Regions from separate parts of the Photobacterium sp. NCIMB 13483 genome, predicted to be linked through region 4. Evidence: predicted binding sites of a transcription regulator. Region 4 holds the regulator's gene; each other region holds the start of a gene.

Region 1 (4,382 bases), on a different contig from region 4:
ATCACTCGTCGCGCCCCGTTTGGTAAAGCATCATTAATTGATGAAGATGTAACGATTGATTTTCAACGTGAAACAACGGCGAATGATGTAGTGACAGTGATTGCAACTCAGCCTCTAACGAATGATGAAAGCTGGCAGAAGATGGTACGTGGTGAATTTCGCGTATTCCATTTTGGCGAGACGGTTTATCATGCCGTCGCAGCAGACGTTAATGCGTGCTAAACCCAATTGATCTGATTTATCAGTAATAATAAAAAGGCGATCTTAATAAGATCGCCTTTTTTGTGAGCATCAAATAATGATTATTGTGCAGCGTAACCTTGTGGTGGTAGTTGATTACCATCTAACACCGCGGCCCCATTTTGCATTAATAATCGCTGAGTTAGCAGCCATTGAATAACTAATGGATAGATATTATGTTCTTGTTGTTGCACACGCTCAATAACATCGTCGACACTGTCTGTTGTAAAAATGGGGACTTTTGCCTGTAAAATAACGGGGCCACCATCAAGCTCTTCGGTAACGAAATGGACACTGGTGCCATGTTCGCGATCCCCCGCATCTATGGCGCGCTGGTGGGTGTTTAATCCCGTATATTTAGGTAACAAGGAAGGATGAATATTAAGCATTCTTCCTTGATAGTGGTTGACGAAACTCGCAGATAAAATCCGCATAAACCCGGCTAACACAATCACATCAGGCTGATAAGTATCAATTTTTTCAATTAAAGCTTGATCATAATCTTGGCGGTTGGCGTAATCCGTTGCCGCGATAGAAGCAGTTTCTATGTTGGCAAATTGGGCTCGCTTAAGGCCATAAGCATCGGCTTTATTTGAGATCACAGCAGCAATACGGCTATTTTTGATGACGCCATTAGCGCAATTATCAATTATCGCTTGTAAATTACTGCCATTTCCTGAGATTAAGACAACGATATTATGCATAGCTTTAGTTAATCTCTACTTGCTCTTCACCCGCGGCAGCCGTAGCAATGTTACCAAGCAACCATGCGTTTTCGCCTTCTGCCTGTAAAATTTCAATAGCAAGTGCAGCTTGTGCTTGTGGTAATGCAATCACTAAACCGACACCACAGTTGAAGGTACGATACATTTCATAGGTATCGACATTGCCTGCTTGTTGTAGCCAGTTAAAAATCGCCGGCCACTGCCAGCTATTACCATCAATAACGGCTTTGGTTCCCTGTGGTAATACACGAGGAATATTTTCCCAGAAACCACCACCAGTGATATGAGAAATAGCGTGGATATCGCAATTTTCAATCATCTTTAATGCTGATTTTACATAAATTTTAGTTGGAGTTAATAAGTGCTCAGACAGTGTTTTACCGTCAAGTTCTTGATTAAGATCTGCTTGAGATACTTCTAGAATCTTACGTACTAATGAATAACCGTTTGAGTGTGGACCGCTAGAGCCAACAGCAATTAGGGCATCACCTGCACTAACTTTAGAGCCGTCAATAATGTCTGCTTTTTCAACGACACCCACACAAAAGCCGGCAACGTCGTAATCTTCACCGTGATACATGCCAGGCATTTCAGCCGTTTCACCACCAATAAGTGCACAGCCTGATTGAATACAGCCTTCACCAATACCGGTAACAACACTTGCAGCTGTATCAATATCAAGTTTACCGGTAGCGTAATAATCTAGAAAAAATAGAGGCTCAGCGCCTTGTACAATCAGATCGTTAACACACATAGCGACTAAATCAATACCAATGGTATCGTGCTGTTTTAGATCCATAGCAAGGCGAAGTTTAGTACCGACGCCATCAGTACCAGACACTAAAACAGGCTCTTTGTACTTTGTAGGTAGGGAACATAAAGCACCAAAACCGCCAATACCACCCATAACTTCAGGGCGATGAGTACGTTTAACTACGCCTTTAATACGGTCAACTAACGCATTACCAGCATCAATATCAACACCAGCATCTTTGTAACTAAGAGAAGAGTTTTTGTTGCTCACAGATGATCCCTCAAACGTATTAAAGTAAAAAACCAGCGTATAATACCAGCAGTCCTCATAGTAGAGCAAACGTTTGCGTCAAATTGTTGTAGCAATTAAATTTTAATCAATTACGCATTTGAGACTATCGGCAATCGATTGGCTTGGTATATAATGCTGCGATTTTTTTATTTTTTTATAATTTAGTTCCCAGGAGTCGAGATGAAAGTCGTTGAGGTGAAACACCCACTGGTTAAACATAAGATTGGTCTTATGCGTGAAGGTGATATTAGCACTAAGCGTTTTCGTGAATTGGCCACCGAAGTTGGCAGCCTACTAACGTATGAAGCGACTTCAGACTTCGAAACAGAAAAAGTGATGATTGAAGGCTGGAATGGCCCAGTAGAAATCGATCAACTAAAAGGTAAAAAAGTGACTGTAGTGCCAATTCTTCGTGCGGGTTTAGGCATGATGGACGGTGTATTAGAGCATATGCCAAGTGCACGTATTAGTGTTGTTGGTATCTACCGTGATGAAGAAACACTAGAGCCTGTACCTTACTTTAATAAATTAGCCTCAAACATTGATGAGCGTATTGCACTTGTTGTTGATCCAATGCTAGCAACTGGCGGTTCAATGATTGCAACGCTTGATCTATTAAAAGAACATGGTTGTACTCAATTTAAGGTATTGGTACTTGTTGCGGCACCTGAAGGTATTGCAGCACTAGAAAAAGCACACCCAGATGTAGAGCTATACACTGCGGCTATTGATGAGAAGCTAAATGACAAGGGATATATTGTTCCTGGTCTTGGCGATGCTGGTGATAAAATCTTTGGTACTAAATAATTTTAGTATTGATTATCGCTGATATAAAAAAACCGGACTGATATGTCCGGTTTTTTATTTAGGGTAATAAATTATAAATAATAACGACAGTCATTACAGATGTTCAGTATCTTCCACTTGCATACTGGTTGCATCTTCACCTAAATCATGCGGTAAAATCAGGTTTAATAAAATAGCGACTATGCCACAAAGGCTAATGCCTTGAAGACTAAATTCACCAATACCAAATGCCATGCCACCAATACCAAATACAAGTGTTACTGCAACAATAACTAAGTTTCTTGGTTTATGAAGATTAACTTGATGAGTAATTAAAGTATTAAGACCAACCGTTGCGATTGAGCCAAATAATAAAATCATAATACCGCCCATCACAGGCACTGGAATTGTTTGCAATATAGCGCCCAGTTTTCCGACAAACGCTAATACAATGGCCGTAACCGCTGCCCATGTCATAATCACAGGATTAAAGGCTTTGGTTAACATAACGGCACCAGTCACTTCTGAATAGGTTGTGTTTGGTGGTGCGCCCATTAATGATGCTGCAATCGTTGCTATACCATCACCAGCCATTGTACGGTGAAGCCCGGGCTTTTTAAGATAATCTTTACCGGTTACGTTGGATATTGCGAGCATATCACCGACATGTTCTACCGCCGGTGCAATCGCTACGGGAATCATAAATAGTACGGCATTAAGATTAAATTCTGGAAAAGTGAAATTTGGCATTGCCAGCCAACTTGCTTGAATAACTGGTGTGAAATCAACAACGCCAAAGCCAAGGCTGGTAATGTAACCGGCTGTGATACCTCCGACAATTGGTACTAATTTTAAAATCCCTTTAGCAAACACACTTAAACTGATTGTTACAATCAGAGAAATAGCAGAAATCCATAATGCAACATCATGAGCGACAAGCTGTACGTCACCGCCACCCGTTTTACCTACCGCCATATTGACAGCAGCAGGAGCTAAGCCTAGACCAATTACCATGATGACCGGGCCCACAACAACGGGAGGTAATAGACGGTGTATAAAGCCGACCCCTCTAATTTTAATAATGCATCCCATAATGACATACACGACACCTGCCATCATTAATCCGCCCATAGTGCTTGCAACACCCCATGTTTGAATGCCATACATCATTGGAGCAATAAAGGCGAAAGATGAGGCTAAAAAAATGGGAACAGAACGTTTAGTGACGATCTGAAATAATAGTGTGCCAGCACCTGCGCCAAATAAGGCAACATTAGGATCAAGTCCAGTTAATAACGGAACCAGAACTAATGCTCCAAATGCTACAAATAACATTTGCGCACCTTGAAGAACCTGCATCATGATATTCATCTCTGAGTAAAAAAAAATCGCGTGATCCTAGCATGGAAGCAAACGATAACCTAGATGAATGAAAGATAAAAAATGCTCATGATTGTGTGAATTTAGAACGAATGGCGTTTTCTTTGCATGGGAAGAGTTATTAGGCAGTTTAAAATGTGAGTTATAGAATCATATTCTCGAATTTGTCGAGTGAATTATTCACACTCTGCGCTATGATACGGCAC
Region 2 (4,382 bases), on a different contig from region 4:
TAGAGCCGTGTCCGATGTGCGCTGGGGCTATTGTTCATAGTCGTGTTGGAAAAGTGGTGTTTGGTGCTCATGATGCTAAAACTGGAGCGGCGGGCAGTGTTATGAATTTGCTTAGTTATGAAGGTGTTAATCATCATGTGCTATTTCAGGGTGATGTATTAGCAACGGAATGCCGAGCGCAGTTACAAGCTTTTTTTAAGCGCCGTCGCGCTGAGAAAAAAGCGGCTAAATTATTAGCAAGACAACAGCAACATGATGATTGAGTTCAGTTAAATCGAATAAGCTTGGTGGTGATTTATTATTAGATAAATGATTCCAAGCTTATTAGCTAATAGCTTGGGCTGCTATGTTCTGCTGTTGCCGTTAGAATACAACTGCGCTGACGCCATAGAATTTTTTTACGGATATTACTACTTAGACGTTTGCGACGTGTTGCTGCGGTTGTGAGGTGTTTAGCAATGCGCGGTGTTTTAGATCTTAATTTGATAACTTTCATGGTTCCATCCATAGCGTTGACATAACGGTCAAAGCATTCTTCAGCAAATAAGATATCGCTGGCGCCGTTAATAATGTCATTGTTGATACAATGTATTTATTATGCATAACAATGCATCTTTTGATAGTGATCTTTATAGGTTCATCATCAAACGTTGATCAAACTCTCATTGTGTAAAAAATGAGTCGATTATTCTAAATCGACGTCGATAAATACGATTAAATCACTATCTCTGATTCAGAAGAGTGCATGATTACTCAACGATGATCGATGGTGGTGATGGCGTTGGTGTAATCGTTTGTAGGCCATCAACAATTTTTAAATTATCACTTTCAAATTGACGACTATGAGCCCGTTCATAACCAATAATACTTTGGTAGTAACGTCGAATCCCTTCAACATAATTCAGTGCTTCATTGCCACGTGCATAACCATAACGTGATTGAATATAATATTTACGTTGACCTAATAATGGTAAGCGTTGCTTAACATCGACCCAAGTATCAGGATTTCCTCCTTGTGCTTTGGTGAGTCGACGAGCGTCCATTAAATGTCCAAAGCCAACATTATAAGAAGCGAGTGCAAACCAGACTTTTTCATGTTCTTCGACACTGTCAGGGACGCGGGCGATCATCTTTCGCAGGTACTCACTGCCGCCACGAATGCTTTGTTCAGGATCTAAACGGTTAGTGACCCCTACTGATTCTGCCGTCGGTAAGGTGAGCATCATCATGCCACGGACACCCGTTGGTGATATTGCCTGCGGATCCCAATGTGATTCTTGATAAGAAAGCGCGGCTAATAAACGCCAATCAAAGCCATTAGCATATTGTTTAAATAAGGCTTCCCACTGGGGTAAGGTGGTATTAACTGCGCGTAAAAAAGCACGAGTATCAACATAATCAAATTGATCGATATGACCGAAATATTTCTCTTCCAGCAGCGTCATGGTGCCGTTTTTCTTCATCTGTCCAAAAAATTCAATCATTAATGCATACAAACTGTCGTTACCACTTTGTTTTACAAACCAGCTTACTGGCTCGTCTTGTGTCAGTTCAAGAGCGATAGCAATATCAGGATGAATACGTTGCAATAACGCCACGTCAACAGAATCGGCAACGGTATAATCAAGTTCACCTGTCGCGACTTTAATTAATAGATCGTTAATGTCTGATTCTGGAATTGATTGCCATTTCAAGGTTGGGTGAGTGGTACGAATAAGCTTTAATTTTTGTTCATGACTTGAGCCTTTGACAACAGCTAAGCGTTTATTATTTTGAGCTAATTCATCAAGATTACGCGGTCGACGTTGGCCTTTTTTATACACCACGATTTGGCTAGCGTAATAATACGCTGGTGCGGGATGATAGCCTTGAAGACGATCGGGCGTCACTGTAAGTCCTGCGGCAATAATATCAATATCGCCGCGTTCTAATGCGGGAAATAATTCAGAGAGGGTAAACATCGCTGTGATCTCAAGTTTAACCCCGAGCTTTTTAGCAAAGGTCTGTGCCAGTTCATAATCTAGCCCGGTTGGACCTTCTGCGCCGATATAATAAGACAGTTGATTATTTAACGTTCCTACTCGTAACACACCACTCTCTCGAATTTTCTCAAGGCTGGTGGGCGTGTTCTCTTGCCATTGACAGCCATTGGTTAATATCGCAAGTAACAGCAGACTTATAAAACGACGAAGTAGAGTGAACAACTGAATATTTATCAACTAAGCGGACCTAATCTGAACATTAATGTTCTTTATATCAAACCCTGTTAATTGCGCAAAGTTGAACTGTTCAGTTAATGATCATAATTTAGAGATCGGAATGGATTAAGGGACATTATCCTATTTCACGGTTAAAAAATGACCCAAAAATAAGATGGAATAGCGTTTTTTTGATATTTTGATTAAGATTGAAAAAAAAACACGCAAACGGTTGCGTCAGGTGTTACGTCACAAATTTTTTTCCCTTATACTAGGCACTCGTGAATAACGTTGTGATAGTTAAGCAGTGAATAGTCTTGTACTAGGTGCTATTGAGATAAGTTTCTACGGTTTGAAATTTACCTCAATATCACTTTTTTTAATCTGCTAATCGAGAGACCTTTGCACATGGAAATTTTGCGTGGTTCACCCGCTTTGTCTGAGTTTCGCGTTAATAAGTTACTTGAGCGTTGTCATGAGTTAGATCTGCCAATTACTCATATCTATGCTGAGTTTGCCCATTTTGCTGATGTGGTGACAACGCTAACCGCTGATGAACAAGCTAAACTTACCCGTCTACTCACATACGGTCCAACGATTGCAGAGCACGAGCCTAAAGGTTTATTGCTACTTGTTACTCCTCGTCCTGGCACGATTTCTCCTTGGTCTTCAAAATCGACCGATATTGCACGTAATTGTGGTTTAACAACGATTAAACGTCTTGAGCGTGGTACAGCATATTATGTTGAATCATCATTACCACTTACTGCAGCACAATTGGATGACTTAAAAGCGCTACTTCATGATCGGATGATGGAAGTGGTGACCGATAATGTTGAAGCCGCGGGCACATTATTTATACAAGCACAACCGGCAGCAGTGAAAAGTGTTGATATTCTAACGGGTGGCCGTCAAGCATTAGAGCAAGCGAATCTCACCTTAGGCCTTGCATTGGCTGAAGATGAAATTGATTACTTGGTTGAAAATTTTACCAAGCTTGAGCGTAATCCCAATGACATTGAATTAATGATGTTTGCTCAGGCGAACTCAGAGCATTGCCGTCATAAGATCTTTAATGCCGATTGGACGATTGATGGTGTCGATCAACCAAAATCATTATTTAAAATGATCAAAAACACCTATGAGCATAACCATGAGCACGTGTTGTCTGCTTATAAAGACAATGCTGCGGTTATGGAAGGGTCTCACGTTGGGCGTTTTTTCCCTGATCCACAATCACGTCAATATACTTATCATCAAGAAGATACCCATATTTTGATGAAAGTTGAAACCCATAATCACCCAACAGCAATTTCACCGTGGCCGGGTGCAGCAACAGGCTCTGGCGGTGAAATTCGTGATGAGGGCGCAACCGGTATTGGCGGCAAACCCAAAGCGGGTTTAGTTGGTTTTACTGTATCAAACTTGCGTGTGCCTGGTTTTGAACAGCCGTGGGAAACCGATTTTGGTAAACCAGATCGTATCGTGACAGCACTTGATATCATGTTAGAAGGCCCACTGGGTGGCGCGGCATTTAATAACGAATTTGGTCGTCCTAATCTACTGGGTTATTTCCGTACTTACGAAGAAAAAGTCACTTCTCACGCTGGTGAAGAAATCCGTGGCTATCATAAGCCAATTATGATTGCGGGTGGCATGGGTAATATTCGTGCTGATCATGTGCAGAAAAAAGAAATACCTGTTGGCGCCAAGTTAATTGTGCTTGGCGGCCCAGCCATGAACATTGGTCTTGGTGGTGGTGCGGCGTCATCAATGGCATCAGGACAATCAGCAGAAGATTTAGATTTTGCTTCAGTGCAGCGTGAAAACCCAGAAATGGAACGTCGTTGTCAGGAAGTGATCGATGGTTGTTGGCAGATGGGCGATGACAACCCAATAGCTTTTATTCACGATGTTGGCGCAGGTGGTATTTCTAACGCTTTACCTGAATTAGTTAACGATGGTGAGCGTGGTGGTAAATTTCAATTACGTGATGTGCCTAATGATGAACCAGGCATGAGTCCACTTGAAATTTGGTGTAATGAATCACAAGAGCGTTATGTATTAGCAATTGCGCCTGAAAATATGGCTACGTTTGATGCTATTTGTCAGCGTGAGCGTGCCCCTTATGCGGTGGTAGGTGAAGCCACAGCTGAGCGTCATTTAAGCCTTGAAGATAGTCAT
Region 3 (4,382 bases), on a different contig from region 4:
AAAACGCACTCAATGTCGTTACAACAAAGATAGGATAGGGCGATTTATTTAAGTCAATAAAGTGGTTTGCCTAATAGTGTTTACGCTGTTTATGGAGGGAATTATCACGCTATTATAGTGGCTTTTAAATAACTAGAAGTAATAACTTATAGTCAAATAGAATATTAAAGGAAGGGGAAATGCTGTTTTTACTGTTTTTTGCTTATGAACGAAGAAATAAGACAATATAGTCCTCTAGATAATGATAAAAAAGCAACTGAGTTATCTAGCTTTATATGTATATCTAGAGGATTTATCCACAAGTTAGCTGAATGTGTGGTTATTTATTAATCATGATATCAAGGATTTGAACATCTGTTTGTGTCATCGAACCATTTGCTAATGCTGAAAGATTGCGAATAGTACTATCAACATTGTTTGTAACAATGCCTTCATTTCCTGTAACACTAAAACCATCAAGTGCCATTAATGCAGATTTTATGGCAGAGCCTGCGGATGATGATACTTTCATTGCACAACTGGTTTTTGCACCATCACAGATCATGCCAGCAATATCGCCAATCATACTATTGATTGCAGCGCTGATTTGCTGAATATTACCGCCAAGCAACCATGTCATTCCAGCAACTGCGCCCATTGAAGCCGTTGTTGCACCACATAAGGCAGATAATTTGTTTTGATGGCTTTTAATATAAATTGCCATTAAGTGTGACAGCATTAAAGCACGAATTAATTGTTCGTTAGTCGCCTTGATAAATTCAGCGACGACTACCACCGGCATAGTCGCAGCAATACCTTGATTGCCTGAACCAGAATTACTCATCGCTGGTTTCATGGCGCCACCCATTCGAGCATCAGAAGCTGCTGCAGTACGTAGTAATACGTCTGTTAATAGCCCTGCTGATAGCAAGCCTCGATCAATATTACGCTGAAAAGTTGCGCCCACTTGAAGGCCATAGTTACCCGCTAAGCCTTCAATCGAAAGTGCATTGTTGAGCTGGTAAGCTTGCTCAATAAAGCTAATATCTGCTAATGGTGCTTGTGTTGCGAAGTCAAAAATATCTTGAGCACAAGCATCAGTGAAAGGATTGGTATTAACTTTTTCTTTGGCCAAGTGAGTCGTATTTTTTGGATCAGCAATGTAAGTTGTTATTCCATCTTCTTCTATTGCAAGTATGTGAGTGTGAGTATCTGCAATGATGACGCTTGCAGAGCGATCGCCACTAAAGACGGTGACTTTGGAATACAGAATATTACTGACATCCGCAACACTAACGGTTACTAATTTCTTATCAAGCATCGCTTTTGCAATAGCAACATCTTCAGGAGTAAGGTTTTTGAGAACTTCTAATTGCGCCTGACTGTCGCCTGCAATAGCACCCGTCGCTGCGGCGATTTCTAGCCCGACCATTCCAGTACCAGGTACAGTTACACCCATACCATTTTTCATTAAATTAGCCGATACGAACGCTTCAATTCCGGTAATTTGTTGATGATTAATATTAAGTTTGTTTACGGCAATTGCTGCTGCTAATGCAACGGATACGGGTTCAGTACAGCCAAGAGCTGGTACAACATCGCGTTTTACAACATCAATAAATGCAGGCCAAAGTGTATGTTTCATTGCAATCACCTAACGCTCTATATAAAGAGTCAAAAATTATGGATAAAGCAAATTGAGATATTTGCAGAGTCAATAATCAGCTAATAGTCTTTTTTTGTTCGTGCTGCTGAGTATACGTCTAGTTGTAAAGAAAAAAATTGTATAATCATTACTTATAGCAGGGTTAAATAGAATTAATTACTATTAATTAGATTGATGGTGGAATATATGATGCGTAGATCACGGTTTTTTTGGTAGTATTTTTCATTAAGGCGATAAGGGATTTTTATGATAACTGTAAGTCTGTTATTTTAAATAGGCAAAAAAAGTAGTTTCTAGTGGCGGTAGAGGTTACTTTTTAGGTATCATCCTCAGGTAGAGATCATATAAAGGTTGAAGATAATCACTTCAGCCTTTTCTTTTTTTTGAAAACGTAAACGTTTGCGTTGGCGCAGTAATAAATTATGGCCAGTGATGACGGTTTGAAACTAGAAAATTATAGGAAGACATCATGTCTGCTGACAATAGATCCAATACCCAAAGTTTACCAGCGCACGGCTTAGATCGTTATTTTCAAATATCTGAGCGTGGTAGCAGTGTTAAACAAGAAATTATCGCTGGGTTAACGACCTTTTTAGCAATGGTATATTCAGTCATTGTTGTACCAAGCATGTTAGGTGCGGCTGGTTTTAATCAAAGTGCTGTTTTTATTGCAACCTGCTTAGTTGCAGCTTTTGGTTCATTACTGATGGGATTGTGGGCGAGATTACCAATGGCCATTGGTTGTGCGATATCGCTTACTGCCTTTACTGCTTTTAGCTTAGTACTTGGACAAGGGGTCAGCATTCCTGTTGCTCTTGGTGCTGTATTTTTAATGGGGGTTCTATTTACGCTGATCACTGTGACGGGTGTTCGCGGTTGGATCATGAGAAATATGCCGACAGGAATTGCACATGGTACAGGTATTGGTATTGGACTATTTTTATTATTGATTGCCGCTAATGGTGTGGGTTTGGTTATCAAGAATCCACAAGCAGGCTTACCGGTGGCTTTTGGCCATTTTATGTCATTGCCTGTGATTATGTCATTGGTAGGGTTGGCTGCAATTATAGGTCTTGAAAAACGTCGAGTACCTGGCGGTATTTTGCTCGTCATTATTGCTATTTCAGTTTTTGGTCTCATTTTCGATCCTAATGTGAAATACCATGGCTTGTTTGCACTGCCTACATTTGGTGGTGAAGGCTCTTTAGTTGGTTCCTTAGATATTATGGGTGCGCTTAACCCCGTGATCTTACCGACAGTGCTTGCGTTAGTGATGACGGCTATTTTTGATGCGACAGGTACGATTCGAGCGGTGGCAGGCCAAGCTAATTTATTGAATGAACGTGGCAATATCATTAGTGGCGGTAAAGCGTTAACTGCCGATTCAGTAAGTAGTATTTTTGCTGGTTTTGTTGGAGGCTCTCCAGCAGCGGTTTATATTGAATCTGCTGCGGGTACTGCTGCCGGTGGTAAAACAGGTCTAACGGCAACAACGGTTGGACTCTTGTTTGTTCTCATGCTGTTTTTAGCGCCTTTAAGCTATTTAGTTCCCGCTTACGCAACTGCGCCAGCTTTAATGTATGTAGGCTTATTGATGCTAAGTAATGTGAGCAAGCTAGATATGAACGACTCTGTTGATGCGTTATCTGGGTTGTTATGTGCCGTCTTTATTGTGCTAACAGGCAATATTGTTACAGGTATTATGCTTGGTTTTGTGAGTTTGGTTATTGGTCGCGTTGTGTCTGGTGATTTTAAACGATTAAATATTGGTACGGTTATTATCGCAATCGCATTAGTGGTGTTCTACGCTGGCGGTTGGGCTATTTAAGCGAATAAAATTATATTGTTATCATTAACCCGCGTACTAAACGCGGGTTTTTTTATTGAATAAAATAGCTAACTTCCAATTTTGGTCTGTTGTATTGATCAAAAATGAAAACTTGCTTTACATGATCTGTGGTTATCATTGTTGCTCAGTACATTGATAGGTTATCAATGCTGAGTTTAAATAATATCGGATCGTATTTATAATGCGAATTTAAATATATATTATTTAAATTCAATATGTTATTGCTATTTTGTTGTTGGTGACTAAGCATAAAAAGAAACGCTAACGCACTTTAGAAGGTAATTAACGAAGAATGGTTTTTCATGCTCTCTATTTGTGTATCTAACGTTGCAATTTACATGGGATGACAATTAATTTAATGCTGGTAGATTTAAAAAAGATGAGTTGCCTTAGGGTTTGGTCATTATTTTATTTTTATTAAACGTTGAGGTTAACCATGAAAGTTGTTATTGAAATTTTAGAATCAGGTACATACCGTGATCAAGCATGGGAAGGAACTTTTTTATCAACGAAAGGTGAGTTACGCGCTGTTACACCGTCTTATGCTGCACAATTGATTGGCCAAGAAAAAGCGGCACTTTATCTTGATAGTAATGGAGAAATGAAGTTTGCATAAATACCAATATGGTAGTGAAATTTAGAAATGGCGTTTCTATTAACTTAATAGAAACGCCATTTTTTTAACTTTAATTTATGCTTATTTACAATGTAAATTTAATATTAATCAATTGGTTATGATTTATTGCTGATATTGACGAGAAATCACCGAAAGAGCTCAAGTAAATTGTGAATGAAGGTGAGTAAACTTCCTAAAAAATTCATCCATTCTATAAACAAAGCAGGCATAAGATAATTATCTTTGATTCAAAAAAGTAAAAAGGGGCGTAG
Region 4 (4,382 bases):
CAAGACCGAGGGAAGTGATATTGTATTTCATTTAATGACAAAAATTTTTATTATTCAAAAAATTATTAGATATAACAAAGAACAAATAACAATAATGAATGTATGAATTGTTACATTTTATGTGGTGAATGATGCTTTAGTGTGGTATTGGATAAATATTCGTTCAAGAACGTTAAAAATACGTTTTTATGAAGGATGTATCTATGATTTTCGATATAAAGAATAAACAGGATCTTGGATAACTATTTTTTCATGGAATGTGTATTTTTAATTGTGCTGTATAATTAATGTACACAGTAAGATGTGTTCAGAGGAAGTGCAGGTTCAAGTAAGGATAGTTTGGAAAGATTATATGCAGATATCGAATAAAATAAATTAAAGAGGCACTGAGCCTCTTTATTCTTAAGCGTCACTTAGCCAGTTGACGAATATATTTATTATAGTTTTGCGAGCAGTTCGTTACGTCTACTTTCTGGTATTACAGACCAATGTTGGCCATGTATAGCACCTTCTAGAGCCCATAATAATTCTAAACTTAATGATGCCTCTTGTGTTTTTTGTAATGCCTTATAGGCGTTGAGTGCACCAAGATCGTATAGTTGATCAATAGTTTGAATACCTGCTTTTTTGAGCATTCTTTCATTTGATAGGCGTAAGTTAGGTAAATCTTTTATCCTAGCTGGCGCGCAACATTCTTTTGCTTTTTTATCAGCAAGTGCTGCTTCAAGAGAATATTTAGCTTGCTCTATTATTTTTTCAGGTTCTTCCCACCATTCATCAAGAATTGCGTAATGTTTAGTTATTACAGGAAACCCACGTTTCTTATAGATGTACGGTTCTAATCCCGCTTGTTGAAACTCCTCTTCAGTTTTAGCGTTTGCTCTTAGGTGAAGTTTATTATTAACCACAAGTGCGAACATTGCTTCGCCTGCGAAAATACCAAAGCCACCAAACATAGAACGCGATTTAACATTACCTAAATGGTCTAATAATTTTAATGAGTTTTTTAATATTGGTTTATCCATACTTCTACTCGGTGAATAAATGAGTGTCACCTAACATTAAAGTAGTCGTAAATTGACTTATTATTAAAGTTATTTACGAGAGAATTTTCCTACTCTAAATCATCCATGTATCACTTTATAAATAATATTATCAATATAGAAGTATTATTTATAATTTGTAAGTCTTTTGCTTACTATTATATGTATTTACAAGACCTATTATATTCGATCTTTTAAAAAGGTAAGTTTTAATATTAATTAAAGCTGATGAATCTGTGAGTTTGTTCATGTTTTTGAGAATAAGATATTTTTTGTAGGATCATCGAGCGAAATTCATTAGCTATAAAAAAGCCAATAAAAATATTGGCTCAATCAAAAGGGGGCGTGTTAGCGTAAATCCTTTACTGACTTGCGCTCAACGATGGCTGGCGTCATTTCAAAGATTTGAGGTTCATGATCTTTGTTCTTCATGCGTTCCATTAAAATCTTAATGGCGGTTTTACCTAAACGACGCTTTGGCTGATGGATAGTTGTTAATGGTGGCGCGAAGTAAGGCGCAAGATCAATATTGTCGTAGCCAATAATTGAAATATCACCAGGAACGCGTAACCCTGCTTGTTCAAAAGTACTGATCAGTGCCATTGCCATAATATCATTGAAACAGAAAATGGCGGTTGGGCGATCTGTCATTGCAATATACTTCTCAGCAGCTTCAACGGCTGAATCACACTCAAAGTCACCTTCAAGAATCCAGTTTTCGTTAACCGCTAAGTTTGCTTCTGCCATTGCTTTATTAAAGCCTTTTAGGCGTTCACGACACGTTGATTTATCGTTGTGGCCTGATAAACAACCGATACGGCTATGACCATGATCGATAAAATACTTAGTCGCAATGTAGCCACCTTGCTCAGCATTATCCTGAATTTTATCAGTATGTGGGCTTTCTGGACCCCAATCCATCACTACCATTGGTAGGTCTTTTTGACGCTCAAGTAGATCCAGTAATTTCTGATCAAGATCAGAACACATTACCAATAAGCCATCGACACGCTTTTCTGCAAGCATGCGCAAGTAATCATATTGCTTAGAAAGGTTACCTTCAGTGTTACATAAAATGAGCGTGTAACCTTCACGGTAGCAATACTCTTCAACACCATGTACAACCTCAGCAAAAAAAGGGTTGGTTGACTTAGTGACTAGCATGCCAATTGTACGGGTTGTATTACATTTTAGGCTACGCGCAACAGCACTTGGTGCGTAGTTAAGCTCTTCAACAGCAGCAAGTACTTTTTTCTGTGTTGCTTCTGCGACAAAGCGCGTTTTATTGATCACGTGTGAAACTGTTGTAGTTGAAACGCCAGCCATACGTGCAACATCTTTAATGGTTGCCATATTTATTCTTCTAATAATGGGTGCTAGAGATGTTTCTAGCTAATCGTGAGGTACCAAATTGAGTAATTACTGAGATGAATATAATTCAATGTTTTTCGGTAAAGTCTCTCGTTAATTATTCAATTTGGCACCAATAATGTGTCTACTGCATACTTAAATAGTATTAACACTAAAAGCCGCATTTATTCGCGGCTTTATAATTATTGCATATTTTTCAAGTGTAATCGCTTGCGTTCACATTTTACTGAGTGTTACGCGTAGTGCAACGTTTCAATTGTCTGGGAGTAAATTATTTGATAACTATCAACAAAAAATCGTAAATTTCAGTAATTTTACTGAAATTTACAAGAGATAATCAAAAAGACGATGAACTTTAATACTAGGATAGTAGATAAGGATAACCATGAACAGGGTGGGGATGTACGGAAATGTTCCAACCGTAGACATTGTTAATTATTTCAGGCTGTAATGCTTGCCATGGTGATCCATCGGCTTGAATCTTACCGTGTTGAATAATGACCATACGTTGAGCATATTGCGCAGCTAAGTTGAGGTCATGTAATACGATGATAACCGCGGCACCTTTTGCTGCCATGGTTTGTGCCATTTGTAGCGTTTTATGCTGGTGGGCGAGATCTAAGGCAGATGTTGGCTCATCTAACATTAGAATACATTTATCATCAGCTTGACTGAGTTGTGTTAGCACGCGTGCGAAATGGATTCGTTGTTTTTCACCCCCTGATAACGTGGGATATAAGCGTGGTGCAAGATGAAGAACATCAGTATTACGCATGGTTGTGAGGGTGATATCGTCAATTTCTTGGCGTGACAAACATAGCGGCATAGTGCCAAGTTCAACCACTTCTTTACAGGTAAAGGCGAAAGACAGCGAACTGTGTTGCGGTAAAATACCTAAATGACACGCCAGTTCAGATCGTTGCCAATCTTCAATATCGCGATTAAAAAATGTAACCTGCCCACTTTCAGGTGTTATTTCACCGCAGAGTATTTTAAGTAACGTGCTTTTTCCTGCGCCATTAGGCCCAAGTAGCGCCGTTATTTCACCCGCTTTTATATCAATATTAAAGTCATCTAATAATACTTTTCCTGCCAATGTTAATTGCAAATCACGTGCCGAAATGACAGTTGGGCGTGCAGAGGTTACCGTCATGCGATTCTGCCTTTTTGTTTATTCAATAGATAAATGAAGAATGGAGCGCCTAAAATAGCGGTAATAATACCAACGGGGAGTTCTTGTGGTGCAAAAGCACTACGCGCGATCATATCTGCGACAAGTAAAATTAAAGCACCTAGAATAGCTGAGATTGGCAATAATGTTTTATGATTAGGGCCTGAAATCATGCGCCCTAAATGGGGGATCACCAGACCAATAAAGCCAATAGGACCTGTAATAGCAACGGTAATCCCCACACCAGCAGCACATACAATAATTAAACTGCGCTTTAGATGTTGAACATTAACACCCATATGACGAGCTTCAGCTTCTCCTAATAAAAAGGCGTTCAATGCATTAGCTTGGCGATAACAATAATAATAGATAACAATGAGGCTCACAAAGGCAAGACAGATACTTGACCAAGTCGCCCCTGCAAGTGATCCCATTGACCATAATGAAAAATCACGTAGCGCTTGATCATCGGCAATATAGTTAAGTAGCCCCAAACCAGCACCAGAAATAGCACCAATTGCGACACCTGCTAATAGCATTACCACGACAGATGTACCGTTTTTATCGGTGCCAAGGTGATACACCAAATATGTGCTCAGCGCGCCACCCAAAAAAGCGAAGAAGGGCACAGCGCCAATGTTCATTAATAATGGATATTGCGTCATTAACGGGGTAAACAAAATGATCGCAAACGCCGCGCCTAGGCCTGCTCCTCCTGAAATACCAATAATACCTGGGTCTGCGAGGGGGTTACGAAATAAACCCTGTAGAACAGCACCGCAAATAGCCAGTATTGC

What was found. Region 4 encodes PurR, which represses purine synthesis genes. Its sites were predicted from a motif close to TNANGNAAACGTTTNCNTNA; they were not measured.
Region 1: purM (phosphoribosylformylglycinamidine cyclo-ligase) is a predicted target of PurR. The motif match lies at 2,051-2,070, and genes of this name have one in related genera.
Region 2: purL (phosphoribosylformylglycinamidine synthase) is a predicted target of PurR. The motif match lies at 2,419-2,438, and genes of this name have one in related genera.
Region 3: C9I86_RS14925 (NCS2 family permease) is a predicted target of PurR. The motif match lies at 2,033-2,052, and genes of this name have one in related genera.

Annotation. Positions count from the first base shown of each region.
Region 1 covers NZ_PYLV01000029.1:14,923-19,304, forward strand. The annotation lists gene C9I86_RS17535 (class II glutamine amidotransferase) at 1-222, shown strand, start outside; gene purN (phosphoribosylglycinamide formyltransferase) at 303-944, opposite strand; gene purM (phosphoribosylformylglycinamidine cyclo-ligase) at 949-1,989, opposite strand; gene upp (uracil phosphoribosyltransferase) at 2,191-2,817, shown strand; gene C9I86_RS17555 (uracil-xanthine permease family protein) at 2,911-4,158, opposite strand.
Region 2 covers NZ_PYLV01000009.1:71,239-75,620, reverse strand. The annotation lists gene tadA (tRNA adenosine(34) deaminase TadA) at 1-263, shown strand, start outside; gene C9I86_RS20175 (hypothetical protein) at 329-496, opposite strand; gene mltF (membrane-bound lytic murein transglycosylase MltF) at 750-2,216, opposite strand; gene purL (phosphoribosylformylglycinamidine synthase) at 2,607-4,382, shown strand, end outside.
Region 3 covers NZ_PYLV01000020.1:72,871-77,252, forward strand. The annotation lists gene C9I86_RS14920 (serine dehydratase subunit alpha family protein) at 320-1,624, opposite strand; gene C9I86_RS14925 (NCS2 family permease) at 2,115-3,473, shown strand; gene C9I86_RS14930 (hypothetical protein) at 3,931-4,110, shown strand.
Region 4 covers NZ_PYLV01000011.1:9,592-13,973, forward strand. The annotation lists gene C9I86_RS10425 (TfoX/Sxy family DNA transformation protein) at 438-1,025, opposite strand; gene purR (HTH-type transcriptional repressor PurR) at 1,392-2,396, opposite strand; gene C9I86_RS10435 (heme ABC transporter ATP-binding protein) at 2,776-3,567, opposite strand; gene C9I86_RS10440 (iron ABC transporter permease) at 3,564-4,382, opposite strand, start outside.